2 regions of the Desulfitobacterium sp. LBE genome follow, and region 2 is predicted to be linked to the other one. Evidence: a T-box and tRNA genes for the amino acid it is inferred to sense, from the RefSeq annotation. Region 2 holds a T-box; the other holds one or more tRNA genes.
What was found. A T-box is a leader RNA that pairs with one kind of tRNA and senses whether it is charged. The one in region 2 lies ahead of ileS (isoleucine--tRNA ligase), so its partner is inferred to be a tRNA-Ile.
Positions count from the first base shown of each region.

Region 1: it encodes a tRNA-Ile, which carries the amino acid that the T-box ahead of ileS (isoleucine--tRNA ligase) is inferred to sense. The anticodon was not compared.

Region 1 covers NZ_VLKD01000001.1:4,639,332-4,654,106, reverse strand. The annotation lists gene DESLBE_RS21920 (M20/M25/M40 family metallo-hydrolase) at 1-243, opposite strand, end outside; gene DESLBE_RS21915 (YaaR family protein) at 283-720, shown strand; gene DESLBE_RS21910 (protein-glutamate O-methyltransferase CheR) at 803-1,597, shown strand; gene DESLBE_RS21905 (hypothetical protein) at 1,895-2,194, shown strand; gene DESLBE_RS21900 (hypothetical protein) at 2,303-2,491, opposite strand; gene citF (citrate lyase subunit alpha) at 2,643-4,187, opposite strand; gene DESLBE_RS21890 (CoA ester lyase) at 4,281-4,985, opposite strand; gene citD (citrate lyase acyl carrier protein) at 5,056-5,340, opposite strand; gene DESLBE_RS21880 (hypothetical protein) at 5,593-5,880, shown strand; gene DESLBE_RS21875 (YueI family protein) at 5,960-6,331, shown strand; gene DESLBE_RS21870 (hypothetical protein) at 6,423-6,803, opposite strand; gene DESLBE_RS21865 (zinc-dependent alcohol dehydrogenase) at 6,918-8,048, opposite strand; RNA gene rnpB (RNase P RNA component class A) at 8,304-8,693, opposite strand; gene DESLBE_RS26695 (hypothetical protein) at 8,761-8,919, opposite strand; gene DESLBE_RS21855 (Nif3-like dinuclear metal center hexameric protein) at 9,275-10,441, opposite strand; gene DESLBE_RS21850 (class I SAM-dependent methyltransferase) at 10,420-11,217, opposite strand; tRNA gene DESLBE_RS21845 (tRNA-Glu) at 11,343-11,418, opposite strand; tRNA gene DESLBE_RS21840 (tRNA-Ile) at 11,465-11,539, opposite strand; tRNA gene DESLBE_RS21835 (tRNA-Asn) at 11,550-11,624, opposite strand; gene rpoD (RNA polymerase sigma factor RpoD) at 11,690-12,868, opposite strand; gene dnaG (DNA primase) at 12,855-14,759, opposite strand.
Region 2 covers NZ_VLKD01000001.1:4,788,748-4,803,522, reverse strand. The annotation lists gene DESLBE_RS27365 (sugar diacid recognition domain-containing protein) at 1-202, opposite strand, end outside; gene ileS (isoleucine--tRNA ligase) at 473-3,241, opposite strand; T-box leader at 3,306-3,513, opposite strand; gene DESLBE_RS22660 (hypothetical protein) at 3,570-4,037, opposite strand; gene DESLBE_RS22655 (DivIVA domain-containing protein) at 4,110-4,568, opposite strand; gene DESLBE_RS22650 (YlmH/Sll1252 family protein) at 4,582-5,379, opposite strand; gene DESLBE_RS22645 (YggT family protein) at 5,391-5,678, opposite strand; gene DESLBE_RS22640 (cell division protein SepF) at 5,682-6,131, opposite strand; gene DESLBE_RS22635 (YggS family pyridoxal phosphate-dependent enzyme) at 6,153-6,854, opposite strand; gene DESLBE_RS22630 (HlyD family efflux transporter periplasmic adaptor subunit) at 6,924-7,919, opposite strand; gene DESLBE_RS22625 (ATP-binding protein) at 7,888-9,291, opposite strand; gene DESLBE_RS22620 (response regulator) at 9,295-9,978, opposite strand; gene pgeF (peptidoglycan editing factor PgeF) at 9,981-10,799, opposite strand; gene DESLBE_RS22610 (YlmC/YmxH family sporulation protein) at 10,955-11,227, opposite strand; gene sigG (RNA polymerase sporulation sigma factor SigG) at 11,281-12,054, opposite strand; gene sigE (RNA polymerase sporulation sigma factor SigE) at 12,113-12,841, opposite strand; gene DESLBE_RS22595 (sigma-E processing peptidase SpoIIGA) at 12,841-13,743, opposite strand; gene DESLBE_RS22590 (FMN-binding protein) at 13,993-14,430, opposite strand; gene DESLBE_RS22585 (FAD-dependent oxidoreductase) at 14,460-14,775, opposite strand, start outside.

The DNA of each region.
Region 1 (14,775 bases), 150 kb from region 2:
TCTTCCTTCCATTTCCGGAGCGCTCAAAGCCAGAATATCATCCATGGCTGTTCTGTTGAGGCTTGCCGATTGGAAATACTCATAAATCGTTTGGGCTTCCGGAGGGACTACGTAGAGCTTGACCCGGGGTTGCTTCATTAAAGGCTCAATCGCTGCTTTTAACTTGTTGTCAAAGCCGATCCACGGTAAAGCAAAAGCTCCCAGACCAAATAGCATTTTCAAAAAAATCCGTCGTGTTTGCATGTACAGCGTCCTTTCAAGTCTTTTACAGGGGGAATACCAATGCCACTACGAATTAACGGAGCTCAACAGCCCGAGTCCCTGACCCGCACCAATTCCTCATCCCAAAAGGGGGAGCTTGATTTCAATCAGATTATGAATCAGACCCGGAAACTGCAGGGACAGGAACTTCAGGAATTTTTGACCCGTTTGGAAAAGAAGGGCCAGCAGCTGGCTGAAAGTTTCTCACTGCGGGATTTGTCCGATTTCAAAGATATGGTCAAGTCCTTTTTACGCTCCACCTTCGGGCAAAGCCGTCGGGTCTCTGAAGAATCCTTCTGGGATTTTCAAGGACGGCCTAAGGTGCTCTCACGAATCAACGATATTGATAAAGCCCTTGAGGAGCTTGGGCAAAAAGTACTGGATACCCAGGCAAAGCCTTTAGAGATTCTCAGCCAAATCGATGAGATTCGCGGACTGATCATTGATTTATTTGGATGATTTCATCTTGACCAGGCCAAATTCCTTCTTTATGCTTAAAGTTAGCAATAAAAAAGCAAAAAAGATGAAAAGAGGTGCTTTCTTGGCAAATTTAGATACCAATACTTATGAATGGTTTATCAAAGCTTTCCATCCGAAAAGCGGGCTCGATCTTAATTTTTATAAGCAGAATCAAATGGAGCGGCGTATCCGAAGCTTTATGGCTTCACATAATCATAAGACCTTCCCAGACTTCATTAAGGCATTGGAGCAGGATAAGGTGTTGTTCGATGCCTTTTTCAAACATTTAACCATTAATGTCACTCAGTTCTTCCGGGATACCAACCAATGGAAAACACTAAGAGAAGTGATTCTTCCCAAGCTGCTTGAAAAGAAGACTCCCTTAAAGATCTGGAGTGCGGGATGTTCAAGCGGGCAGGAGCCCTATACCATGGCCATTACCTTAATGGAATACTTCCCCCAGGCCCGTTTCAGCATCCTGGCTTCGGATATTGATGTCAATGTTCTGGAACAAGCGAAAAAGGGGATTTATAAGGAAGCTGATTTCGCCAGCACTGCCCCGGAGATCATTAAGAAGTACTTTACTCCTGTCGATGGTGGGTACCAAATCAAGGATCAGGTCAAACGGGCTGTCACCTTCCAACGGCAAAATCTTCTCACCGACCGCTTCGATTCAGGTTTCGATCTGCTGGCCTGCCGCAATGTGGTCATTTACTTCACCGAGGAGGCCAAAGACATGCTCTATCGTAAATTCGCCAACTCCTTGAACCCGGGAGGGATTCTCTTTACCGGAAGCACGGAACATCTCTTTGGCATGAACCATCTGGGCTTTAAGCTGATCTCCTCATTCTTCTATGAAAAGCAAATCAAGGCCTAACGCTTTGTCCATATTTTTGCCATCTACCCCTGTGTCATCGGAAAAGGAAGATTCTTTTTCGGAGTAACACAGGGGATTTTTAAAAGAATCGTTCGTCAATAATCGATTTTTAATTGGTTTATCTGAGGTTTTTATACTTAAAAGCCCAGCCTTACCCGAGGCAGAGGTGGTGCAAGAGCTCATTTTGTCGGATATCTTACTTTTCATTTTATCAATAGTTTGTTAAACTAATATTAAAACCAAGTAAAGGATATTGGTCAGAGGCTAACTAAAACTAAGAGGAAGGTGGGATTTCTATTGTATTTCCACGGTAATCTTATCATCTGTTATGTCCAAGACCCTGATAACAATCGTTATCTTTTTCAGCTGACAGGAGGGGAGGTATGCCCTGTCAGCAAGGAGGATTTCTATGCCCATTGGCAGGAGTACCGTGCCTTTGAAGAAGCACGTGCTCTGGAGGAAGGAGTCTCCTATCGTCCACTTCCTGTTACCTTCTCCACCACCTGCAGTGTTCAACGCACGCCTATCAATATGCATTTGAGGCGCAAGCGCAAATCAGCTTATTTAATGCAACAGCCCATGCTTGCTCATGGCTAAATTGCGAAAAAGAGCTGAATAGCGTATGCGCCTTTTGATTTGCATGAAAAAGGGACTTTTACAGTCCCTTTTTTGTGTCATTATTTAATTTTAGCTCAATATAACCTCTTAAGTCGGATGGTTGGATTGTTGGTAGGCTGCTACCAGCTCATCCACATGATAAGTAACTCCTTTACCTTTGTACTCCAGCGAGACCTGCTGGGCTGTGGGGTTATAGCCGATATACTTCATCCCCAACTGCTTCGCCATCTTCGCCAGTTCAATACGCGCGCTTCGTCCCAGGTCTTGAAATTTCATAATGCACACGCCCCTTATACCATTTTTTCTCTCTTTCAGGTAAATCTCGGGAGTTTGGAGTACGTATTCAGTTTTCATTAAGATAATGATATCCTATTCACCGGTATGTTGCAACTTGCATTTCCATCCAGAGTTGTTGATTTTTTCTCCTTTAATCCTTGGGCTGTCTTACCACATCAATGACGGTTCCATCCCGGTATTCCACCACAGCCACCACCCGATCGGTGAACTCTATGGTTTCGGGAACCCCAGTCAGATTTTCGGATAGTTTTTTGAGTTCCTCAATGGCCATGATGGGCAGTTCGCTGTCTTTAAGCTTTTCCAGGAGATCGGTGCGGCGGGGATTGATGGCAATACCGCGCTCAGTCACTAAAACGTCGATGGTTTCTCCGGGAGTGGTCACTGTGGTGACTCTATCCTTAACCACCGGCAGCCGCCCTTTGGTCAGGTTGGTCACGATAATGGCGATCTTAGCGCCGGCTGCGGTGTCGTTATGGCCCCCAGAAGCTCCCATGATGATCCCATCGGAACCAGTGACCACGTTGACATTAAAGTCCGTGTCGATCTCCGTAGCTCCTAAGATCATGACATCCAGGTTATTGACGATAGCTCCTTTATCATGAGGGTTTCCATAGAGAGAACCGGACATGGCCTGATGCCGTGGATTTTCCCGATAGGATGCCACGGCTTGCAAATCAAAGCATTGCACATCAAAAAGGTTTCGAAACAACCCTTCATTGAGCATATCTACAATATAGCCTGTAATCCCACCGGCAGCAAAAGACCCGACCACCTTCTTTTCCTTCATGAATTGTCGTACTTCAGCAGCTACAGCTAAGGATGTTCCGCCGGCTCCGGTTTGGAAGGACATTTCATTTTGGATATACCCTGCTTCATTGATGAGTTGGGCGGCCATTTTGGCAATCCGCAGACCCACAGGGTCTTTGGTCACAGTAAGAGTTCCCGAAACAATTCCATTGGCATCACCGATGGAATCCACCTGAACCACATAATCGACAAAGTCTTGGGTAATCTCAATGGGACAGGCCGGATAAGGGGCTAAATGATCGGTTACTGCCACAACTTTATCTGCGAAGAAGGCATCGGCCACTGCATAGGATAAGGTGCCACAGGCGGTAGGGCCGCCCACTCCGTTGAGATTACCATAAGCGTCGGCTGTAGGAGCGGCAATAAAGGCCACATCAATATGGAGGTCCCCACTTTCAATCGCCCGGGGGCGCCCTCCGTGGCTCATCAACACAGCAGGCTTTTGCAGGAGACCCTGGGAAATGGCTTTAGCCACAGGTCCAGGGGAAATATAGTTGACGGAAATTTTGGTGACGATACCCTTTTTAATATACTCCACAAGGGGCTCATGAATGGGGAAAATTCCTGTTGCCGCCACATGAATATCTTTGACCCCACGCTTGGCGACAGAAGCCATCACCTGATTAAGGACATAATCGCCATTTCTTAAATGGTGATGAAAGGATAATGTCATTCCATCTTTGATTCCCACTTTATCTAAAGCCTCTTCAATATTGGCCAGCAGTTTCTTCTCTCCGGGTTTAACGGAGCGCAGTGTCACTGAAGCTTTAGCCCGTTCACCATAGTTGGCAAAGGCCCCCATGAATGGCCTGACTTCTCCGTAGCCTTCTATGTAATCCAGTATCTCTCTTCCAAGGATATTCTTCATGGCTTTTTTCATCCCTTCTTCTCTAATATCGTTCTTAATAAGATTAAGATCTTTCGCTGATTCTTCCCTCCGGATTCACGATTACACGATTATTTAAAAGATGGCATTCAGGGTATCAATCTGACGTCCATCCAAGGCTAGTTTTCCTGTAAAGCCCATTCTTTTCGCGGTTAAGGCATCCTTTTCCAAACCCTCGTTATCATTGCTGTCAGCAAAGCAGGTGTCGATGGCATGGATACCGGCTGCCCGGCAGGCGATGCCTACCCGGCCACGAACATAGCGAAGTTCATCCCCTTCTTTGGTACGCTTCGAGCCGAACTCGTCCATGAGACCTTCGGCATTCAGCCATACGCCGGTAACCCGTGGAGAAGTCTCGATCAAGGTGTTGATGGTCTCTATACCCAGAGCCGTTTCCAGGACAGGAATCAACTCAATACCGCCTTGAGGAAACCCCTCTTCATTTTCTATGGTTGTAAGTATACTATCCACCTGTTTGATGACTTCCTGATTGGCTTTAGGGATAACGAGGGCCCCCGGCTTTACCCGAGGGATACTATCCATATCCTTTTGCCCGTCTTCGGTGTCCAGCGGATTGATTCGAACCATGACTTCTGTCTTAGAGTAGTCCAAGAAACTGAGTGCTTCTTTGACCAGATGACGAGCACTGTCTTTTTCCTGGGGAACGACTCTTTCTTCCAAATCAAAAAGAACCACATCAGGATCAAACACAGGTGCATCTTGCATGCTTTTTGGACTGTTTCCGGATAGTATTAAAAGACTTCTTCTTCTCTTTATCATTAAAAACGTCTCCCTTCATAAGAAAAACACAAAAAATAAAACACCGTTTCGAAATTCGATTATCAAAACTTCAACGCATTTCTGAAGCGAGGGCCCTCTCCAAAGCCGTCTGAACACGTGCTCGTATGGTATAGTCCAAGGCACCTTTGTCCTGGACTTTAACGATGACATTATCTACACCCATTTCAGCCACCTTGTCCCGCACAACTTCCTCGATTTGCTTACCGAATTGCTTGAGGATGACTCGTTTGGTTTCCAATTGAATTTGAACCCCGCCTTGATCATTGGGCATCACAGTCACCAGTACATCATTGGATTCTAATGCCCCCGCCTTTGCCGTAGTGCTGATCTTCATAGAAATTCCTCCTTACACCTCTTAAGTATTGCATGCTCTTGTCTCATTTTATGCAATATGTGTGCACTATCTTTTTAAGTGTAAACCTATTCTTCTCACTTTGACAATAGTAAAGCAAACTTTTGGGAAATTTCGGAATTTTACGAAAATCTAACTATCTGAGACAGTTCTCAAAACCAGGTGTATAATTTAAGCATACGTTCTGTAAAGAACCAGTCTGAACTACACATTATATACCTAGGAGGCATCTATGTGAGTATCTTTGAAGCCCTTATGCTCCTTAGTTTTGGAGCTGCATGGCCTTTCTCCATTCACAAATCTTATGTATCCCGGTCGATAGAAGGAAAAAGCCCTTTCTTTCTTATCATTCTGATCTTCGGTTATATCGCCGGCATTCTGCACAAGCTCTTTTACCAGTACGATCAGGTAATCTACCTTTATATACTGAACCTGCTTATGGTCTCGGTAGATTTTCTCCTCTATCTTCGCAATAGCCGTCTGGCCAAAGTTCATCGTAAGATTTCTCAACCTATTATTTAGATTGCCTATAGAAGGATAATTAGGCTCCTCAATAGAAAGCCTATTACTACGGAAGTTTCCTTGACAAGGGGGAATCACAATGAGTGAGAAGCAAAACGAACTGGAACAACGCCTTATGGTCGGCCTGCACGGAACGCCCGAGCTCAAACACAGTGAGAAAGTGCAGCACCTTGGTCAATTCCGTGAACGAATCATCAGGTTGCTTACCAAAGACCAGGTAGATGATAGCCATGTCTATCCTGAAATCGAAGAAGCGCTTAAAGATCCCCGGGCCTCCCGCCTTCTTCTCAACGGGGATTTAGCTTATCGATATCGTGATAAATATATAAAAATCGCCCGCAAACACAGCAAGCCTTATACCGTGGTCAATGACCCCAGCCTGAAAGGCAATGCGGGCCTAATCGTGGTGGCTGACTACGCTGTGGATGTGGATAAGATCGAGGTTGAGTAAAATAAAAGGACGGTTCAAAGCAAAATACGCTTTGGTCCGTCCCTTTTTATCTTAATTTAATTTTATATCCATCTTAGCACATCTTGATCCATCAGCTCACGGATTGGACCCTGCGCTTGCTGAGAACCTCAAAGACTTCATCCCGTTCTTCCTTGATTTCTCTGATGTCCACAGAGTTATGAACTATTGCTTTTTCTAATACAACAGTTTTGTCATCAATAAGCCGAATAATTTGTTCATGTTCTCTTTCATTTTGTTCACGATGAGCCACTTGGCCTTCAGCTAGAATCTTAATGTCTTTACGAATATCATCGATGGACACTTCTACCTTTCTTAAGCGCTGATCAATGCCTTGGACACGCTGGTCAATTCCTTGAACTCGCTGGTCAATTCCTTGAACTCGCTGGTCAATGCCTTGAACTTGCTGGTTAATGCCTTGCAGCAATTCTAGAATAAGCCGCTCATTCTCCACTTTGCCACCACCTTTAAAGATTCCTCTGTCAGCATTTTACCATAATACTTCTCTTATTCCTATACCAGGATGGCGGCAGCCCATGGACTTTTAGGCGCTTGGGCAAATAGGATTCTATGGCTTCAAGACAACTTTAATGCAGTTATCCTTTTTCTCGTCAAAAATCTCATAGGCATGTTCCCCTTTATCTAGGGAAAGCCGGTGAGTAATGATATCTGTAGCATCAAACCGGCCTGTTTTGATCAATTCCATGATCGGCTCCACATAGGAATGGGCCGGGCATTGCCCCATCTTCAAGGTAATGTTTCTGGAGAAAAAATCCCCCAGAGGAAACAAATTATACTTCGAACCATAGACCCCTACCAAAGCTACGGTTCCACCTTTTCTCACTGCCTGAGTGGCAATTTCAATGGCTGATTTGGAGCCCCCTTGGAGCTTAAGCAAGGTCTCCATTTTCTCAAAGGTGGACGCTTTACCATCCATACCTACACAGTCGATCACCACATCGGCACCTCCGTGAGTTATCTCCTTAATATACTCGCCGGTGTTGTCGTGGTCTTCAAAATTAATGACCTCCACCCCATAGTATCTATAGGCATGATCCAGCCGGTAGCTAATATGATCCACGGCAATGACTCGCTTGGCCCCCTGGAAAATAGCCCATTTGATGGTCAGCAGACCTACCGGCCCACAGCCCAGAACCACCACTGTATCGCCCTTTTTTACCCCGCCGATTTCCACTCCCCAGTAAGAGGTAGGCAGGATATCTGTCAAGAAGAGGACCTGTTCGTCGGTTAATTCCTCCGGAACCACTTTAGGCCCCACATTGGCGTAAGGAACTCGCAGGTACTCCGCCTGTCCCCCATCATAACCGCCAAAAGTATTGCTGTAGCCAAAATACGCTCCCACTTCGGCTTCAGGATTCGCGTTATCACACTGACTCCACAGGTCATGCTCACAGTACCAGCAATGTCCGCAGGCAATAGGAAAAGGCACAATAACCCGATCTCCTTTTTTAATGTTGTACACATCCCCGCCTACCTCTTCTACGATGCCCATGGTCTCATGACCAAGAACAAACCCCTCGGGCATACCGGGAACCATACCGTGAATAAGATGAAGATCCGAGCCGCATATGGCTGTGGATGTGACCTTGACAATGATGTCGTCAGGCTTCTGTATTCCCGGATCTCCGACATTCTTAACTTTAACATCCCGAATTCCCTCATAAACTATTGCTTTCATACCTACACCTTCTAGAAAGTTATTTTGCAGATAGCTTTCTCCTGGCAGTGCAGATCTATACAAAACCAATTTTTTGAGCCTTGATGTATTTGCCATTTTATGAAGGTAACTTTTGTAACTTATATTACTATCTGAAAATAGCGAGAGGGTTGCCGTAGTACGACAACCCTCTTGCTATGCTAAACATGAGTCATATAGAGGAAAACTCCTATGCATAATTATGCAAATCCCAAGTTCCCCTTCATTCGTAAATGAATGCAAAGCCAATCTATAAGCCGGGTTCTGTTCCTTCCTTTCAGAAGGTGATGATCATCTATCTGGGACCGTTGTTACCAACGGCCTCAAGCGACCTTACCCGGAGACAAAAACGGGCCGTTTTATAGTCTCCCTATTCGGTCTTGCTCCAAGTGGGGTTTGCAGGGCCAGCCTGTCACCAGGCTGCCGGTGAGCTCTTACCTCGCCTTTCCACCCTTACCAAACGCTCAGTCAGTCATCGGACCGGCCGCTGTTTGGCGGTATATCTCTGTTGCACTGTCCTTAGGATTTCTCCCACTGGGCGTTACCCAGCACCTTGCCCTATGGAGCCCGGACTTTCCTCAGAAGCAACCTTTCGGTTCTTACTTCCGCGACCATCTGATTAACTTTGCTTAACTATCTTACTTGATTCCGGCCTTTTGGTCAAATAGATTTAAATGGATCAATAGCCAACCAACTAACTTTTAGCGAAACTTTTCCCTGATTGACGCAATTGCTCCATTTCAGCATCAATATCCATAAGGGATGTCAGCAGTTTGGCTTTATTCTCCGAACCTTGCGATAGTTGCTTTAAAATGCGGTCCCGCTCTTGGCGTAAAAATTCTGTCCGACTCATGATGTAGTCCTCCTTTATATTTCCATTTCGTATAATTCTCGAAAACAATGTATTGACTCCAAAAATGTATTGGTATTAGAGGAAACTTTCAATAATTAAAGTCTAACATATTTTTTGTATCTGAGTCCGTGATTCGAATCACTCTGCTAAAAAGCCCTGCTCTTTTTTAGTTTTTACTTTATAATATTTAGAACTATTTCGGATTTCTCATGATATTATTCTACATCAAAAGACTTTGCCTGTCAATAATTTATATTCATAATATTCAGTATTTTACTGCTATCGGAAAGTCATGACAGTGTCCTTACGTAGCAAAAAGGGCACTCCTATTAAAATAGAAATGCCACCGCACCCTCTAACTATTCAATTCCCTCCATGGGCTTTTCATTTTTTGACTGATGATCACCTCAACCCCTGCCAGGGCTTTCTCTGCTTTTAAATGCTCCGCCAGGGTCTTCGCCATAGGAATTTCGCCCCAGAAGTGCCCCATATCCATGATGGGCAGCCCTGCTTCAAGGGCATCCAGGACTTCATGATGATCCACATCCCCGGTGATTAGGAGGTCAGCTCCTTTGAAAAGGGCTTGGGAGATAAAGCTTCCGCCGCTGCCATTAACAATGGCTATTTTGCGAAGAATCTGTTCCGGGTTTCCAGAAGCGCGCACCTTGGGTTCCTCTGCTAAGGAGGCAGGAGCAAGCTTTCTCAAACCGGCGGATAATTTACGTGCAAAACTGCCCAGGCTCTCAGGCACCTTTAAATAACCGATGACACCATAACCCCGGCTTGCTCCCCTATTGTAGAGAGGGATTAAATCATAGGCCGGCTCCTCATAAGGGTGTGCTTTCAGCAAGGCTTTCACTGCACGGTCGATGCGGTTCTCCGGCAGAATGCTTTCCAGCCTTATCTCCTCTACCCGCGTCAATTCGCCAACCTCACCAATAGTGGGATGAGCATCATTCAAAGGACGGAACATCCCTGTTCCCACCACCGTGAAAAAACACTCCGTATACTCAGAAGCATGAGGTCCGTCGGTGATGCCTTCCCCGACTCCAACGTTTACGAGAGCCTGGCGAACTGCCTCGGCATGGTCTTTAGGAACAAAGGTTACCAATTTGACGAGTTTTTCCGCATGAGTTAGCTTAAGATATTCCATCTTTTCCAACTCTAAGGCCCTTCCCAGACTCCAGCTGGAAGACAGGAGGGACTGGTCCAAATTGGTATGGGCGGCATAGTAGGCAATTCCTGATTGGATCATTTGGATCGGCAGTCTTGCGCTTTGGTTGTCAGAGCGGAGATTTTTCAGGGCTCTGAACAGGATAGGATGATGAGCTACGATGAGCTGCACATCCTTTTCCCGGGCTTCCTGCAGAACTTCCGGCGTGGCATCCAAAGCCACCAGAATCCGCTCGACAGGAGCGGCAAAATCCCCTACCAGGAGCCCCACATTGTCCCATTCCTCAGCCCAGGCTTTGGGGGCAACCCTTTCAATGATCTGGGCGATTAAACCGACGGAAACAGGCATTTCACCAACTCCTCCACTACTTTGATGGACATGATATACTCCTGAATGCGCTTTTGCACTTTCTCCCGGCTGGACTTTTGCATTTCAAGGATGGTTCTCCGGAAGGTTTGCACCTGCTCAAGGATCAGCACTTTAAGTTCTTCACCGGGATCTTCCAAAGCAAGAGGACCCCATTCCCAGATCCATTGAGTGAGGATGCATTCGCTCAGTTGTGAATCATCCGACACCGCACCAACCTGATCGAGCCACTTCTGCATTTTGCACTGCAGCTCCGCCAGGGTATATCCTTCCCGGCGTGAAAAATGCATCACGCCGTAGATTCGGCCTTCCTCAGCCACATACTCTTCCCGCTTCATCCGCCAGCCTTCTTGCAGCAAGATCAGGCGCACTTTCCCCTCAGCCCCCTGGGGTTGGAGAATGAGCTCATTAACCTGAGACATCACAGCCGGCCGGGCGGCGAAAATCTCCAGCATCGTATTTCCGCCCATCCCGGCTAAGGTGAGAGTATCCACTTCCCCCGCCTGAATGGGCTTTAAACCATCCCCATACCGGACATCAATGACCGGTTGCAAGCCCCGGCTTGCGATGGCAGAGCAAGCAGATCGATAAGGCCCTTCGTGCACATCCACTGCCACAGCCTTGATAATCTTGTGATTTTCCCAGAGAAATATGGGCAAATAGGCATGATCCGTTCCGATATCTCCCAGCCGGGAGCCTTCGGGAACAAATGCAGCCACACGTTGAAGGCGTGGTCCTAAATTCACGGAAACAGCCATAGGTTAACTCCTTTCCATCAGAGGCTAGCACTCACCAACAAGAAGCTAGCGCTTATCAACAAGAGGTTATCACTCATAGAAAAATAGCGAGATGCTTCATACATCTCGCTACGTTCGTTCTTAAGTGGTGACCCGTACGGGATTCGAACCCGTGTTACCGCCGTGAAAGGGCGGTGTCTTAGGCCGCTTGACCAACGGGCCTGGATTTCTATACGAATCTCATGGCTCGTGCCTCAGGTTTCGTATATGGTGGGCCCACTAGGATTCGAACCTAGGACCAACCGGTTATGAGCCGGCCGCTCTACCGCTGAGCTATAGGCCCAATAAAAAAATGGCTCCCCGAGCAGGACTCGAACCTGCAACCTACCGGTTAACAGCCGGTTGCTCCACCATTGAGCTATCGAGGAATGCCCTTCGCAGAGTTTATTATACGAGATTCGTATTAGCTAGTCAAGCTTTATATTTGAGTTTTTTATTCCAGGTAATCCTTGAGCTTCTTGCTGCGGCTGGGATGGCGAAGCTTGCGCAGAGCTTTGGCTTCGATCTGGCGAATCCGTTCCCGGGTTACGCCGAATTCCTGGCCTACTTCCTCTAAAGTCCGGGTCCGGCCATCATCAAGGCCAAAACGCAAACGCAGAACCTTTTCTTCCCGGGGAGTCAGGGTCTCTAAGACCTCTTCCAATTGCTCTTTCAACAGGATAAAGGAAGCTGCCTCCGAAGGGGCCGGGGCATCTTCATCAGGAATGAAATCTCCTAAATGGGAGTCTTCTTCTTCCCCAATCGGTGTCTCCAAGGATACCGGCTCCTGGGCAATCTTCATAATCTCCCGGACCCGCTCTACAGAAATATCCATTTGTACAGCGATCTCTTCAGGGGTTGGTTCACGTCCTAATTCCTGCAGAAGTTGGCGTGATACCCGAATCAGCTTATTGATGGTTTCCACCATATGCACAGGTATCCGAATGGTTCTTGCCTGATCGGCAATAGCCCTGGTAATGGCTTGGCGAATCCACCATGTGGCATAGGTTGAGAACTTAAAGCCTTTGACGTAATCAAATTTCTCTACAGCCTTAATCAGTCCCAGGTTACCTTCCTGAATCAAATCCAGGAAAAGCATCCCCCGGCCTACATAACGTTTGGCAATGCTGACAACGAGGCGCAAATTGGCTTCAGCCAAACGGCGTTTAGCGCTCTCGTCCCCTTGTTCCATGCGTTTGGCCAGTTCAATCTCTTCTTCAGCAGTAAGAAGGGGGACGCGGCCAATCTCTTTAAGGTACATGCGGACAGGATCATCGATTCCTACCCCTTCAGGAATGGAAAGATCCACATCCACCTCTTCCTCAACATCAGGGTCATCCACATCATCGGGGATTTCGTCCGTGACCTTTTCCAAGGCTTCCACTTCACCCGCTTCAGGGATGATATCAATCCCCATCCGGCCAATCTGTTCATACACTTCATCAATCTGTTCGGCTGTGAGCTCAATTCCTTGGAGGGTATCCATGATCTCCCGGTAGGTTAAAGAACCTTTTTTCTTGCCCTTTTGGATCAGTTCTTTTACCGCATCGACCTTCAATTGGTCATCATTCATAGATTCCCCTCCTTTCTTGGTTTCTGTTTTTTGTGTGCTCATGACCTTACTTTTCGCCACTTCTCAACCGCTCTCCTATCTCTTTTAACAGGGCTAAAGCACCTGTCAAATCGCCGGATTTTTCTAATTCAACCATTCGAGCCTGAAGCTCTTCCACAGTTTCTTCTTCGCTCATCGAATGAATCTGTTTCATGCAATCATGAAAAAGTCGTTGCGGGTTGGCTAGTTCCATGTCTTCCAGCATGATCTGGGCTACTTTGCTTTGCAAAGGGCCCGATTCCATACCCGACAAAGCTCCATTGCCGATACAGCGCGCTTTTTCAATATAATCAAATATCTGCTGATGATACGCTACCTTCCAAAATCCCTCGACCCATTGATCCTTGAATTCTGAGACAGGAATTAATTGTTCAAGCAAAAGACGCAACAAAACTCGCTCAGCTCGAATCACTCCATCAGGAACTGACGCTCCGCTCGGAGTCGGATTTGCACACCTATTGATATTATCCCTGTTTTTTACAGAAATATCCTGTTTGTTACGAAATAATTCCTCTCCAGAGGCCTTTTTCGAAGGTTTCCGGTCAAATCCTGCAATTTCCTCTTGAACCCTATCTAAGGTCAGACCCAGCTCCAAACTCAAAAACCGCTCATACCCTTCCCGCTCGACAGGACTTTGCACTTTGACGATATCCGGTGCTAATTCTCGGACCAATTCTGCTTTCTCCGGAGCTGATAGGGTTGGCTTCGTTTGGACATGGACCTGATATTTAAATTGAATATAGGGTTCCGCTTGAGCTAACGCTTTATTAAATTCTTCCACTCCGAAGGTTTTAAGATATTCATCCGGGTCCTTAGCCCCGGACAGCCTTAATATATCTACCCGAAAACCCATGTCCTGCAATAGCTCACCCGCCCGAAGGGTTGCTTGAGTGCCGGCCTGATCCGAATCATAAACAACCACCACACGCCCAGTGTAGCGATGGATCAGTTTTGCCTGATCCCGGGTTAAGGCCGTTCCTAAAGAAGCTACTGCATTTTTGAAGCCTGCTTTTTGTAAGGCGATAACATCCATATAACCTTCCGCCAGAAGAGCAAATCCGTGTTCCCGGATCCCCTGGTGAGCTCGGTGCATTCCGTATAAATGATGTCCCTTATTAAAAAAAGCAGTCTCTGGTGAATTCAGATATTTTGGTGTAGAATGATCTAAGACCCGCCCGCCAAAGCCAATGGTCTTGTGACGGGAGTCAAGTATGGCAAATATTACCCTTTTTCGAAAACGGTCGTAAAAGCCACGGGACCTTCCCTCCGACTGGTCTCGCTCTAAGGCAAGCCCGGCTTGAGCTAACTCCTGGGGGCTTACTCCCCGGGCGCTGAGGGCCTCAAGCAGTCCGTCCCATCGATCGGGGGCATAACCTAAACGAAATTGCTTGATGGTCTCCTCGTCCATCCCTCGCTGCTGAAAGTACTGCCTTCCAGGCTCTCCTTCAGGTCTATGCAGCAGGACCTCATGAAAATAACCCGTTGCCCAATCGTGAATCTCTTCCCAACGACGTCGACGGGTTTGTTGTTCTTTCTCACGGGGTGAAAGCTCTTTTTCCGGGAGAACAATACCGTGTTTTTGAGCTAAATGCTCCACCGTTTCGACAAAATTCCAGTTTTCCTTTTTCATTAAAAAAGAAAATACATTACCGCCCGTATGGCAACCGAAGCAATAAAAAATCTGCTTGTCCGGGGTCACCGTAAAACTCGGGGTTTTCTCCGCATGAAACGGACAGAGACCCAGGTAATTCTTCCCTTTCCGTTGAAGCCGTACGTATTCGGAAATTGTATCCACGATATCGGAACGCAATCTGACTTCTTCAACGATCTCCTCAGGAATTCTGTAGTCCACTGCTTGTAATTCGCCACCCCTATGCCATATTTTTGACAGATTGTCAAGATAATAATACATTTATTGTTTCGCCAAA
Region 2 (14,775 bases):
TCATTTCATCTTCCGCAGTGATTTTAATGTCTTGGATAGAGGTCGTCATGATGCGGTGTGCACCCGCATGGGCAATGCCAACCCGCTGTTTAGCCGAATCGGCGATAATGGTCCCCGCAGCGTCACAAACAATGCCATGAAACCCACTTTCGGTATAAATCAAATCCACAATCCGGTTGGCCAGACTTTCTGTAAGCCTCATTCTCTTCACTCCCACCTCTGCAGGTCTTAATTTGAGCATTTAATTCAAAATCCCAGAAGAAAATCAAGTGTAATTTAGTACCTGATCCTAAAAATTAGACAAATAAATCCACTGGTTTTCATCACTAAATATAATACTAAGTATTCAAACTATTGTCCATGGATTTGCCCTTAATAATAAACGTTATCGTTTTAGATACATTAAACAAGACTTGAGCAGATGGTACCGCCCAAGTCTTGTTTAATGGAAATATTGAAGAAATGCTATTTTTTAGAGATGGCTTACAACAGAGGCACAGCGGGGGCAGAGGGTGGGATGCTCCTGATTCTCCCCAACTCCTGTATCGTAAATCCAGCAGCGCTCGCATTTTTCTCCTGCCGCCGAGTTAACGGCTATACCGAAACCAGCCAGGTCTTCTGCCATGCTCAGGCCCTCAGGCTTCTCTTCGCCTGCACTATGGAGCTGAACTGCCGAGACGATGAAGATTTCCGACAGATTGGGAATACCTCTTAAGAATCCTTCCAGCTCAGCATTGGGATACAGGTCTACCTGAGCTGTCAAAGGATGATTGATCAATTTATCCTGACGGGCTTTTTCCAAGGCTTTTGTTACCTCGGAGCGGACCGCCAGCAGAGTATCCCATTTTTTCTCCAGCGCTTCATCCAGCCATTGCGGAAGGGCCTTGGGCATTTCCTCAGTTTGGACATGGGAACCAGCGGGCACCCCTGGGACATAAGGCCAAATCTCATCCGCCGTATAGGTCAGCACCGGCGCCATCAAGCGGACCAGGGCATTGAGCACATCGTAGAGCACGGTCTGAGAGGCGCGGCGCAGAGTGGAATTCTTTCCTTCCACATAAAGCCGGTCTTTCACGATATCCAGGTAAATAGCGCTTAGTTCCACAGCGCAGAAGTTATGCACCGAATGATAAACCCAGTGGAATTCGTATTTCTCGTACCCCTGCAATACCCGCTGGGTCACTTTGCCCAGCTGCAGCAGAGCCCAACGGTCAATCTCCGGCAAATCCTTGTAAGCCACCCGGTCCTTGGCCGGATCAAAATCATTGAGATTGCTCAGCAGGAATCTTAAGGTGTTGCGGATCTTGCGATAGGCTTCGGACATTTGCTTCATAATCCGCGGTGATACCGCCACATCGTTCTTATAATCGGCGGCGCACACCCAGAGTCTTAAGATATCCGCCCCCATCTCCTTCGTTACCTGCAGGGGGTCCACTCCATTGCCCAGGGACTTAGACATTTTGCGTCCTTTTTCGTCCACCAGGAAACCATGAGTCAGAACTGCCTTATAAGGAGCTTTTCCATAAGCGGCTACCGATGTGGACAAGGAGGAGTTAAACCAGCCCCGGTGTTGGTCCGATCCTTCCATATAGAGGTCGGCGGGCCAGGCGAGCTCCTTCCGTTCCATCAAGACGCTGGTATGGCTGGTTCCGGAGTCGAACCAAACATCCATGATATCTGTCTCTTTGCGGAAAGACTTACCACCGCAGGCACAGGTGAATCCTTCCGGCAAAAGTTCGGCGGCGGGACGGAGAAACCAGGCGTCAGACCCTTCCTCACGGAAGATCTCCTGAACCTTGGCAATGGTCTCATCGCTAATGATCTCTTTCCCGCAATCCTCACAGTAGAAAATGGGAATGGGAACCCCCCAGGTCCGTTGCCGGGAAATGCACCAGTCTCCCCGATCAGCTATCATGTTATAAATACGGTCCTTGCCCCAGGAAGGAATCCATTGCACCTTGTCGATTTCCTCCAGGGCCGCTTTGCGGAAGCCATCGATGGAAGCAAACCATTGCTCTGTGGCCCGATAGATAATGGGGTTATTGCAACGCCAGCAATGAGCATAGCTATGCTTTATTTTATCCTCATGAACCAAGGCGTGGAGATTCTTAAGATCTTCAATGATCACCGGGTTCGCTTTGTCCACTTTCATGCCTGCATAGGCCCCGCCCTCAGCGGTAAACTTCCCTTGATGATCCACAGGGCAAAGCACAGGCAGCCCATATTTTTTACCCACATTAAAGTCTTCTTCCCCATGTCCGGGAGCGGTATGAACACAGCCTGTTCCTGCTTCCAGGGTAACATGCTCTCCCAGAATGAGTACAGAATCCCGCTCGATGAAAGGATGCTTACAGATAACACCTTCCAGCTCTTTGCCTACGAAACGCTTTTCCACGGAGAGTTCAAGGTTCCAAAGGGAACGCAGGCTCTCCAGCATCCCTTCAGCAACCAGCCAATGCTCCTTCTCCACCTGCACCTGGACATAGCTGAACTCTTCATGCAGGGTAATGGCCAGGTTGGCAGGCAAAGTCCAAGGGGTAGTGGTCCAGATGATGACAAAAGTGTTTTCATCAGTAAGGATCCCTTTTCCTTCCTTAACGGGGAACTTGACATAGATGGCATGGGAGGTCTTCTCAGCATACTCGATCTCCGCTTCCGCCAAAGCCGTTTCACAAGAAGGACACCAGTAGACCGGCTTTAAGCCTTTATAGATGTATTTCTTGCGGGCCATTTTACCAAAGACTCCGATTTGAGCAGCCTCATACTCTTTCTCCAGGGTTAAATAAGGATTCTGCCAATCTCCCCGCACACCTAACCGCTTAAACTGCTCTTTCTGAATGCTGATATATTTTTTGGCATACTCTTTGCACATCCGGCGGAATTCCACCACCGAAACAGCATGGCGATTAACCCCTAATTTTTTAATGACCTGTTGCTCGATGGGCAGACCATGAGTATCCCAGCCGGGAACATAGGGGGCGTCGAACCCTGCCATGGTTTTGTATTTAACGATAATGTCTTTGATCACTTTATTCAGAGCATGGCCAAGGTGAATATCACCATTGGCATAAGGAGGGCCATCGTGAAGAACAAATTTCGGCCGCCCTGCCCGGGCCTTTTGCACCGTAGCATAGATATCTTCTTCTTCCCATTTCTGCAAAATTTCCGGCTCCCGCTGGGGCAGGTTTCCCCGCATCGGAAAGTCCGTTTCCGGTAAATTCAATGTATTCCGGTAATCCATCGTTATAATTCCTCCTTGTTTCGATAAAGCTAGATCTTCTGAATATAAAAAATCCCGCACCCCAAAAAGGGACGGGATATCACTCGCGGTACCACCCTTGTTGCCATTGCTATGGCCACTCGGAAGTCCTTTAACGGGGACCGGACGGAAGGCTTACTTAATTTCTGCACTTCACTCTAAGGGGATACTCCTTGTTTTTCCTCACAGGCTTTCACCACTTCCTGCTCGCTTTAGAGGCTCCAGACAAGGACAGTCCTTATCAACGCTGTTTCATATAAAAATTTCTGCTTATTACTTATAGAATATAATGCCCAAAAGGGATTGGTGCTTAGTCATTCAAAACCTTACGAATGATGGTCACGAGCTTGGCTTGACCTTCTAAACCAACCGGCTCTCTCATAAATAAGCAAAGAAAGGGAACCTTCTTCTCTTTCCAAGCCAGGGTTGTTTGATTGAGTTCATCTCTGTTCAAGCTCAGTTGATGAGGGTCCGCCGCAGAGGATAAACCAACGACCACGCCCCGTTGTTCCATATCATCAAGAGCACGGAAGGCGCGATCCAGCAAATCATCGCTTCCAGACATCAGGATGTCTCCGTCCCGATAAGGACCAGGTTCCGCTTTACCAATATAGATGACCTGCACTTCCTCTTGATTCCTCAAAGAGTTTGGCGAAGAGGTAATCTCTATTTCGTGGCGTCCTAACTTCCCTGTGATAGAACCCTGCTCCTCTTTGTGTAGTCCCAAGCCCTGCACAAGAAAGTCGGAGCCAAGCTCCGAATACAAAATACTCTTCATGCGAAATCTTCTTCCCCTTCAAAAAATGTCTAGATTTAATTCTAGCACAATCACTCATTGTTTCGCAAGCATTCAAGAAACACGATCTTTGTCAAAAGCTTCTGCTAAATCAAGCTGAGCAAGCAAGAAAGACTTTAATTGGGTACGAATCATTTCCCGGCGTTTTTGCAGATCTTCAATTTCATCGTTTACTTGATTCAGTTTCTTCTGCGCCTCACTCATACGCTTGGTCTTCTCTTGCTCAGCTTCCTTTAAGAGCAGCTCAGCTTCATGCCGTGCCGCTTGCTTCACATCGTCAGCGGTCTGTTGAGCCAGGACCATGGTCTGCTGCAAAGTAGACTCCAACTGCTTATACTGCTTTAACTCCGCTTCAAGACGCTGGACTTTGTCTCTCAGTTCAAAAATCTCAGCATAGACCCCCTCATATTCTTTGCTGATGCTTTCCAAAAACTTATTTACTTCTTCAGTATTATAACCCCGAACCCCTTTGCGAAACTCTTTATTTTGAATATCGATGGGAGTTAATGCCATAATCATCCTCCTCTTAATGCTTATGAGGTGTATATAGTATGACGTTCCATGCAATTCTCCCCTTGCGGGTCTCCTGAAACTCAAGCAAACGCATACGGCCATAACCGCGGCAGGATAAGATATCCCCAGGTTTCACTTCCAGATCCGCTTTGGCAACCATCCGGTCATTGCGTTTAACTTTCCCCTGCTGAATAAGCTCCTGGAACATAGTCCGGGAAACATTAAAACCGCTGGAAGCCACCGCATCAATGCGGGAAGATGCTGCGGTAATGCGCCGCTCTTTCCCCTGTTCCAGGGGAATCTCCACATCTTTCTCCACAGCCTCCACACGAATCCGTTCCCTCCCCGCCTTATCCCATTGACTAAGAAGAAAATCGGCGATCTCCTGGGCAACGGCCACAAAGCAACACTGTTCAGCCAAACGTATATCCCCAATAACTTCCCGCTTCAACCCCAAACCCATCAGGGAGCCTAAAACCTGACGATGGTCCAGCTTGCCCCGTGGATCAGCCGGGGTTGCCTGCAAAGCACGGATCTCGCTGGGGACATTATCCAGAACATCCGGATCTTCGACCATCAGAAAGCGCACCCTTTCCGCATCGGGAAACCCACCCTCCAACCGAAAGGCAAGACCTTCCCTCTGCAGGATGCCTTCCAGCCAATTAGCTAACGCCTGTCCCAGAAAAGGAGTCCATACCGGCTGACCTTGACCCAAGGCCTCATCGCATAAATCCAGCAAATGAGCCCCTTCCAGCCGCATCTCTTTCTCCGTCCAGAATTTCAAGGCACTGCGGTCAATATGATATTCCATCCCTTCCACCCTTAGAGACGAAGCAAAAAGCTGAATATCCCAGGAAGCAAGATGGAGCGAACCAGCATCAGCACGAAATAGGCAATAAGCGGCGCCAAACCAATGGCGAAACCAGGCCCGCCAAATTGAAGACGCTCAAAGGGCCTGATCAAGGGATCCGTAATATCATGCAGGATGCGCACAAAAGCATTGTAAGGCAGATTAGGAATCCATGATAACAAAGCACGCAAAATGATGGCGTACATCAAAATCAGGAGCACCTTATCCGCTACTTGATAAACAAAAATTATAATAATCACTCCTTATTTAGTGAGAGACCAAAAGAAGCCTTTCTCTTTAAAATCATCCTTCATTTCTCCGGATATATCCACATTATTAGGCACAAAGAGGAAAATGCCGTTGCCGACTTTTTGCATATTTCCGCCTAAAGCATAGGTAGCGCCGCTGACAAAATCCACAATCCGCTTTGCCAAATTGCGTTCAGCATTTTCCAGATTAACAATTACAGGACGGCGGTTTCTCAATTGATCGGCGATGCTTTGCGAATCTTCAAAGGCCTGGGGTTCCATCACTACCACTTTGATTTGCTTTTGGGTGTGAATACTGACCACCTGAGCTCCTTTGCGATTGCCGGTCCCTCTGGTCTCTTCCCGGACTTCTTCCTTCTCCTCTTCTTCCTCGAAATAATCTTCCTCATAATCATCGTCTGCAAAGCCCATAATACCAATCACTTTGTCAAATAATTTAGCCATTGTCATTGACCTCCTTCAACATCACTCATGATTCAAATCTATTCGTTCGCCAAAGATTTGTCTTCCCACCCGGATGATGGTGGACCCTTCCTGAATCGCCCACTCAAAATCCTGACTCATCCCCATAGATAGCTCTTTGAGGTTCACATGGGGCAGATTTTTCTGCTGAAGCCGCTCCTTGAGCAGACGAAGCTCCCGGAAAAAACCTTGAGTATCCTCAGGGGAAGCACCCAAGGCACCGATGGTCATCAATCCATAGACCTGGATATGCTGACAACCCGCTGCCTCCCTCAGGAAATCCTCCACTTCTTCGGCCAATAATCCTGCCTTTTGTGAGTCCCGGGCAATATTAACCTGGACGAGGGTAGGCCAGATAATATTTCGCTGAGCTCCTTGGCTTTCTAAGGTCTCTAACAAGCTAAGCCTGTCCAGAGAGTGGATAAGATTGATCCTCTCATCCAGATACTTCACTTTATTGGTTTGCAAACGGCCAATGAGATGCCATTCGCAATCCTCCGGAAGCTGTGTTACCTTATCCTGCCATTCCTGAACCCTGTTTTCGGCGAAAGACCGCTGTCCTGCTTCATATGCCCTTTGTACCGTCCCGGCACTCATGGTTTTACTTACTGCCAGCAGCTTGATTGCGGATGGATCCCGGCCGCTTTTCACTGCAGCCTGTTGAATCCTCTGCCGCACAGCAAATAGATTTCCATAAATATCCATTTGTTACACCGTCCATCTTGTTTCAATTCTACAAAGAAGGCCCGTTTCCTGCCTGTTTCATAGAACAGGTTAAGATTGAGAAACATTTTTTATATTCATGATCAGCCCATCGATGCCCGTTCGGGGATTAGTGATGACGGGAATTCCATGGGGCAGGTTCTCAACACAAATGACCTGGTCATTTTGATCCAAAATCTTGACTTTGCGGTACTGAATAGCCCCTTCCTTAACCACATAGACCCCCTGCTCTTCCCCTTTACTCCACAAGCTGCTCTTAGGAACAAGCACCCCGCTGACCGAAGGTCTCTGCACAAGGGAAATATCCTGGAGCCTCTTTTGGCTTGTCCCATTGATATATTGGTTAAATTGAACGACCAGACCATGGGGATTATCCAGAAGGCGCAGAATCTTGGCACTGTAATTCTGATCATCAATGATCAGCTTAACGCTTTTCCCTACCTCATACCCCTTAGGCTCAACTTTGAGCACCGCCACCGTAGGTTTGAGATTGTTGACTATCTTACCGATCACTTTTCCCGCCGCCACACTCCCGCTGCTCTGAGGGGGGGACGGCTCCTGAGCTTCCTGAGCTTCCTGAGTTGTGGATAGCTCCTGGGTCGGTTGAAGAATTTTACCCACATCCATGGCCAGGAGATTTTCAGGGGTTAAATACGTTTCCAATCCATCGATGACAGAAAAGACGATACCGCCGCTGGAGGCATAGAGGTCATGGGCGGCAGCGGCATTCTCCTGTCCCAGCACCACCCCTCCGGAATGAATCCTGGCGATCAGGTCCCCCTTGCGTACTCTTTCTCCTTCCTGAACCAGAAACTCGGTTGTTCCTGCGCCAGGTGCTTTAAGCAAGGTTTCCTCATTGGCAAAAACCGCCGCGACAGTCTGGAGATGGTCAATACTCCCTTGCCTGGCGATCTCAACCTTAAGAGATCCTGTCAGGAAGCTGGAACGGTAAACCCATCCCAGTGAACCCAGGAGAAGAAGAAGAAAAACGCTGACACCAACTACCCGAACGACTTTATATATTCCCCTCCTTGGGCTCCTCTTCATTCCTCTCCACTCCATTTCCGGTTGATAATTCACAGATAAATACTGAGCCCGAACCCAGTTCAGAGGCCACAGTAATTTTCCCTTTAGCTCCTTCAACGATATGCTTGACAATGCTTAAACCCAGCCCCGTTCCTCCTTGTTCCCGGGAGCGGGCTTTGTCCACCCGGTAAAAACGTTCAAAGATGCGGGGCAGGTCCTCTTTAGGAATCCCGCACCCTGTATCGCCGAACTCTAAAAGAATCTTCCCGTCGTCATGAAAAGCATGGAGCCACACTTTACCCTTCACTGTATATTTTACAGCATTTTCCATAAGGTTGAGAAGTACCTGGCTCAATAAATCTATGCCCATGGCAACTTCCGGAAGATCCTTAGGTATTTTAATCTCTAGTTCGACTTTTTTAGCCTCCGTATAAGGCTCAATCACGGGGCGGATCTTCTCATAGGCTTCCTGAACTTTGCTCATGCCCTGACCCGCATCCTGCCGTTGGTTTTCGATCCGGGAAAGTGTCAGCAGCTCATCCACCAGGCGCTGCAAACGCAAGGTCTCCTTATGGATGATATTTAAAAAACGCTCCCGCAAGTGAGGAACTTCCGACGCCCCATCCAGCAAAGTCTCTACAAATCCCTTAATCGAGGTTAACGGGGTTCTCAGCTCATGGGATACATTCCCGACAAACTCCGTCCGGAGCAGCTCCAAACGGCGAATTTCCGTAATATCATAGCAGACGATCACTGCCCCCTGAGAACGGGCCCTCTCCCCGCTTATGGGACTGACCTGTGCCCGGATCATGAGTTTCGAATTCGTAGCCAGCTCGATTTGGCCGGAGCTGCCCTTTTCCAAAGCTTGAGTCACCAGGTCTCCTAATTCCTCAAACCCGCATAATTCACTGAAGTGCTTATCCCGGACAGCCTCCTGCTCTCTGCCAAAAAGCCTTTCCGCCGCCCGGTTGAGCAAGACAATGCGTCCCACATGATCCAGGGAAATAACCCCTTCCTGCATACCGGCAAGAATGGCCTGAATCTTCTGAGCTTCTTGTCGATTATTCAGCATGCTGAGATTAATTTGCTGCCCCAAATTGGCAATTGCCTTGGATAGAGTTCCTAATTCATCAGCATCCTCAGGAAGAGAGTCTGGCTGAAACTCCTCTTCAAGAATCCCGGCAATGGCATCATTGATCCTGCGAATGCGCTTTTCAAATTGAAAAGCAAAGAAGTAAATTATTCCCCCGGGAAGAAGAATCGCCAACGCTGTCGCCAAAGGATCGATATCCCAACGAATCCCTGTATGCACTTGAGCACCCAGCCAGAAAAGCAGTATGGAAAAGGAGCTGACCAGCAGATAAAGACCTAAGATAAGCCACTTAATCTTCATGTTCTATCCTTTCAAACGATACCCGATACCGCGCAATGTTTCGATATATTCAGGATTTGAAGGGTCTTTCTCAATCTTTTGCCTGAGATGCCGCACATGGACATCCACTGTTCGTGTATCCCCTGCGTATTCATATCCCCAGATTCGTTCCAGGAGCTCATCCCGGGTATAGACTTTACCGGGATAGGTGGCCAGGACACGCAGCAGTTCAAATTCTTTCGGTGTTAATTCTATGTACTCTCCCCGAACGGATACTCGGAAACGGTCCAAATCAATATGCAGATCCTGACGAAGGATATCGTTGTTCTCCTCCGAAGGTTTGAGACGCCTCAGCCTGGCCCGGATTCTGGCGATCAGCTCTCTGGGGCTGAATGGCTTCGTAATATAATCATCGGCGCCGATCTCCAGCCCCAATACTTTATCAATCTCTTCCCCTTTGGCTGTCAGCATAATGACCGGCAGTTCAACAAACTTGGGGGTCTTGCGGATTTGATTCAATACCTCCAGACCGCTGATACCGGGAAGCATAATGTCAAGAACCACAAGCTCCGGTTGTTTTTCCTCAAGAATGCCCAATGCTTCAGTGCCGTCTGCCGCGATCAATACCTGGTAGCCTTCCTTCTCAAGATTAAACTTGAGCAGCTCCTGAATGGGTTCTTCGTCATCAACCACCAAAATTACGGCCACGATTATTCCTCCTTTTCCGGCAGCCGGCGAATCCAGCCTGCCATCCGTCCTGTCCGCGGACCCTCCCGGCGATGAGAAAAGAAGGAGTCCGTATGACAGGCGGTACATTCCGGGGCTACCCATAGTCTTTCCCTTAGTATCCCCGCTTCCCTCAATACCATCTCATTGGCCGCCTTTAAGTCCAGCAGCCCATGTCCGCTTCTGCTTGGTTTTAAAAAAGGGGTATGGGTAAAATTTTTAGCAAACTCAGCCATAACCCGTTCATCCACTTCATAACAGCAGGGTCCAATACTCGGTCCGATAGCCGCCCAGGTTTCACTGGGATCTCCGCCAAGGCGCCGGAATTCCTCCAGCATGTGACCCACGATCTTCCCTGAGGTTCCTTTCCATCCCGCATGAGCAATGCCTACGGCCTGAAGGCCGGGATGATAAAAGAACACCGGAACGCAATCTGCAAAAAAGGCCATCAAGCCGCTGTGCTCCATGGTATACAGGCCATCGACACCGGCAATCGCACTATCCAGGGACTCGCTGCCCCGTCCCCCGTCCTCTTCCTGAACTTGATGAATTCTGGTTCCATGGACCTGCTCTCCAACTACAACCTGAGATGGAGCAGCATCCCATTCCTTAAACCATAGATCACGGTTAAGCCGTACTTTATCAGGCTCATCCCCTACATGGAGTCCAAGGTTTAAGCTGGCATAAGGTGCCGGACTTACCCCTCCCCAGCGTGTGGAAAACCCAATCTGAAGTCCCTCCGCTTCCCAGCGGGGAATGGTAAGATAGGTTAGGTTTTTTCCCTGATGCCAACTCCAAGTCATTGATTTACCCCCATACGATTCTCAATTTTAACTATACCATAAAGTCCGGGGGGGATGTACTCCCCAAAAGTCCTATTTATACGATTTAAAGCCTTCCGAGGGGTATATTGCCCTTCAGAAGGCTTTCACTATCTTTTGCAGATTTCTATTCCTATTTACCGCCGGTCGTCCATCAGGGAATTGAATTCCGGCAAATCGGTGGCATCAACCAAAATCACGTCCACCCCGATTTTTTTTACCCGTTCCCAGGGAACAAGAATATCCTCTGTCCGTCCCCCAAAGAAACCCCAGCTTCGAGAGGCACCCTGCACCACGATCCCCTTAATCGAACCCCGTTCCAGGTCCAGATCCAGGTCTTTAATAGGACCTAACCGGCGACCGTCTTTAATATTCACTATATCCAATAAACGCAGCTCAGAGATCCGCATCCACTAAACCTCCCCTCTCTCCATATATATTCCGGAGAGAGGAGGTTTATACCTCATACATACTTGCGCATATGCCCCAAGGCTGCCTTCTCCAAACGGGAAACCTGGGCCTGGGATATTCCGATCTCATCGGCTACTTCCATCTGGGTCTTGCCGTGGAAAAAGCGCAGGGACAAAATGAGTTTCTCTCGTTCACTCAGCCGCCGCAAAGCTTCCCGTACGGCAATTCCCTCCAGCCAGCTGTTATCGGAATGCTTTTCATCCCCGATCTGGTCCATAACGAAAATAGGATCTCCCCCATCATGGTAGATGGGCTCGAAAAGAGAGATGGGTTCCTGAATAGCATCCAGAGCAAAAATCACTTCTTCCCGGGGCAGAGTCAGCTTATCCGCAATCTCCGACACCGTTGGTTCCCGGGAGCATTCATTGACCAGCTGATCCCGGACTTGCAGCGCTTTGTAGGCGATATCCCGCAGAGACCGGCTGACCCGAATCGGATTATTATCCCGCAGATACCTGCGAATCTCTCCGATAATCATCGGGACAGCGTAGGTCGAGAATTTTACATTCTGGCTCAGATCAAAATTATCGATAGCCTTCATCAGGCCAATACAACCTACCTGAAAGAGGTCATCCACATACTCCCCACGATTGGTGAATCTCTGAATCACACTGAGCACCAAGCGGAGGTTACCGTAAATCAACTTCTCCCGAGCTTCCTTTTCCCCGCTTTGATAGGCAACAAATAACTCCTTCATTTTTGCGCTACTGAGAACAGGCAATTTTGAGGTGTTCACTCCACAGATTTCTACTTTGTTTAAGGCCATTTGAGCACCCTCCAAGCCATTTTTCATCTTGGAAGAGTATGCCCGCTGGAATTGAAACTTATTCCAAACGGATAAATTCTTTCCGCAAACGGCGGATAATCCGCTTTTCCAGCCGCGAAATATAGGATTGGGATATACCCAGCCGATCGGCAACTTCCTTCTGGGTTTTTTCTTCTCCATTATCCAAGCCAAAGCGCAATTCCATAATCAATTTTTCCCGATCCGTCAGCCTGGCCATGGCTAAATGCAAAAGCTGACGATCCACCTTCTCCTCCAGAGGGCGGGAAATAATATCGTTTTCCGTCCCCAGGACATCGGAAAGCAGGAGCTCATTGCCATCCCAATCAATATTTAGAGGCTCATCGAAGGATACCTCGGTTCTCGTTTTATTGTTGCGGCGCAAATGCATCAGAATTTCATTTTCAATACAACGTGAAGCATAGGTTGCCAGTTTGATCTTTTTCTGAGGATCAAAAGTATTGACAGCCTTGATCAGCCCGATGGTGCCAATGGAGACAAGATCCTCAATACCTACTCCCGTATTTTCGAACTTGCGGGCAATATAGACCACCAGCCGCAGGTTTCTTTCAATCAGAATATCCCGGACACTCACATCCCCCTGCTCCAGGCGTTCCAACAGCTCCCCCTCTTCATCCGTGCTCAGGGGGGGAGGGAGAGCTTCACTGCTCCCTACATAATAAATTTCCCGCCAGTCGGTAAACTTGCTTATCACTATTGATTTAATTTTCATGATCCATAGTTTGAAACGTTCTACTATCCTTCTCATCAGCTTTCCTCCGCTCCTTGAACATGCTCCGGATGCAGCAAGGCCTGATAGGCTCTATCCGGGCTAAGCACCTGCCGCACAAAAGCAAGGGTTGCTTTCATTTCCCTGGGCTCCGACAAGGATGTACAAACCACCTTTTGGGGTCGGATACCCAGAAGCCAACTTTTATGTCCTACTCCCTGATAGGGGATAAAGGCACATTGTTTAATCCATAAAGAATCGGACTGCCACAGCCAGGGCCAAGGATCGTCCAAATCCCGCCAAGCTCCTTGCAAAACCGGGAGCAGCTCTTCCGGCACCCCGGCAGCAGCTGCCTCTTCCTCAATTAAAATCACCGGATATCCGGTCAACGGATCCCGCAATTGATTCCCCGTATCCAAGAGCGCTTTTACCTGGAAAGGGTTCCCCCCGCCCATGTCAATCTCCAGGTCATAGATTGAAGTTTGGTGGTGGGCAGCGGAACCTAAGATCCGATGCCAGGCTTTTTGAGTAAACCACCACAATCCGGCCACCAGGGGCAGAATCCACAGATTCTTCAGGCCAAGCCGCAAAGAACCCCCTATTCTGCCATCGAAGCTGAGCCAACCCCATAAAGCGTAGATAAGCCCCCCCAGCCCGGCTGACAGAATCCAAAAGATCAGGAGAGACTTAAAGTAAAGCCTGAATCCCCGGTAGGGATAGGCCAGCCAAACCATGAGCCAGGGAATGAGGTATTTACTCAATTCAAAAATCAACGAGGCTGGAGCATAGGCAGATAGAATAACCGGAATTTCTCCAGCGATTACACCTGCCGCAATTCTCTTGCCTCGAAAGGGTAGATTCGCTAGTCGGGCGGCGAGGATTAAGAGCAAGGCATCCATACTTCCATTCACTAAAAGGTCAAGATCCAAATACCTCTCCATGACTCATTGCAGCCCTTTCTACCGTCTCTCCCAAATTATACCGAAGGTGGCGAATAAAAGCTGTCGCAATAGGTGGGAATATTTAGGAAAACTATTGCGACTGGTGACGTATAATCGCGGTTTGATAGCTCAAACGAAAAGCCTGCCCGAAATAAGTACGCGCGTACTTATTTCGGGCAGGCTTGAAAAGGAAAGAAATTCTTTAAGTCTTTTTAGTCGTCCGGAGTTCTTTTCATCTAGGGAAACTGCTTATTTAGCTTGTTCCAAAGCTTTTTTAACCCCATCGATAATGGCCGTAGAGGTGACGGTAGCACCGGATACAGTCTCCACTTCCGTCCCTTGAGCTTCGAGGATCTTGCCGGGCAGGATCTCAGCGGCTACAGTACCTACACCATCAGTCTCGTGATGTTCAGTGACCTTGACTTCTGAGATTTTCCCTCCGGCTACGCTGACAGATACTTTGACTTCACCGTGAATTCCCTGGCCAACCCCTTCATAGGTGCCATCCTTATAAGAATTGTTGCCTGTCGTCTCTTTTGGATTTGAGCTTTCTGTTTGGCCTGAGCCTTCTTTCTGGCTGGCGTTACCATTCTGGGTTGTTGGAGAAGCTCCACATCCTGTGCTCGTCAATAAAAGTGCCGACAAAAACAGGGCTAAGCCTGCAGTTTTCAATCCGTTTCTTGTCATTGCATTTCCCTCTGCTTTCTTAGCATTCTTTATAAGCTTGCCACAATTTGCCCGGCCAGTCTGCCGAAGGTGATCGCTCTTCCGCAGGTAGAGCCAATAATTAATTCAGGATAGTTATCGGCAAAGAATCCTCCACTGTCATTGCCCGCAGCATACAGTCCTTCAATGGGTTCCAGATTTACATCCAAAACTTGCAGGTTTGTGTTGATACGTAATCCGTCGCATGTGCAAATCAGCTGTCCACCCAGAACAGCGCCTCGGAAGGGTGCTTTTTCCAAGGCCAGCATCCGATAGCTTTCCTTACCGAAATCCTCGTCCACACCTTTTTGGCAGAGCTCGTTATAT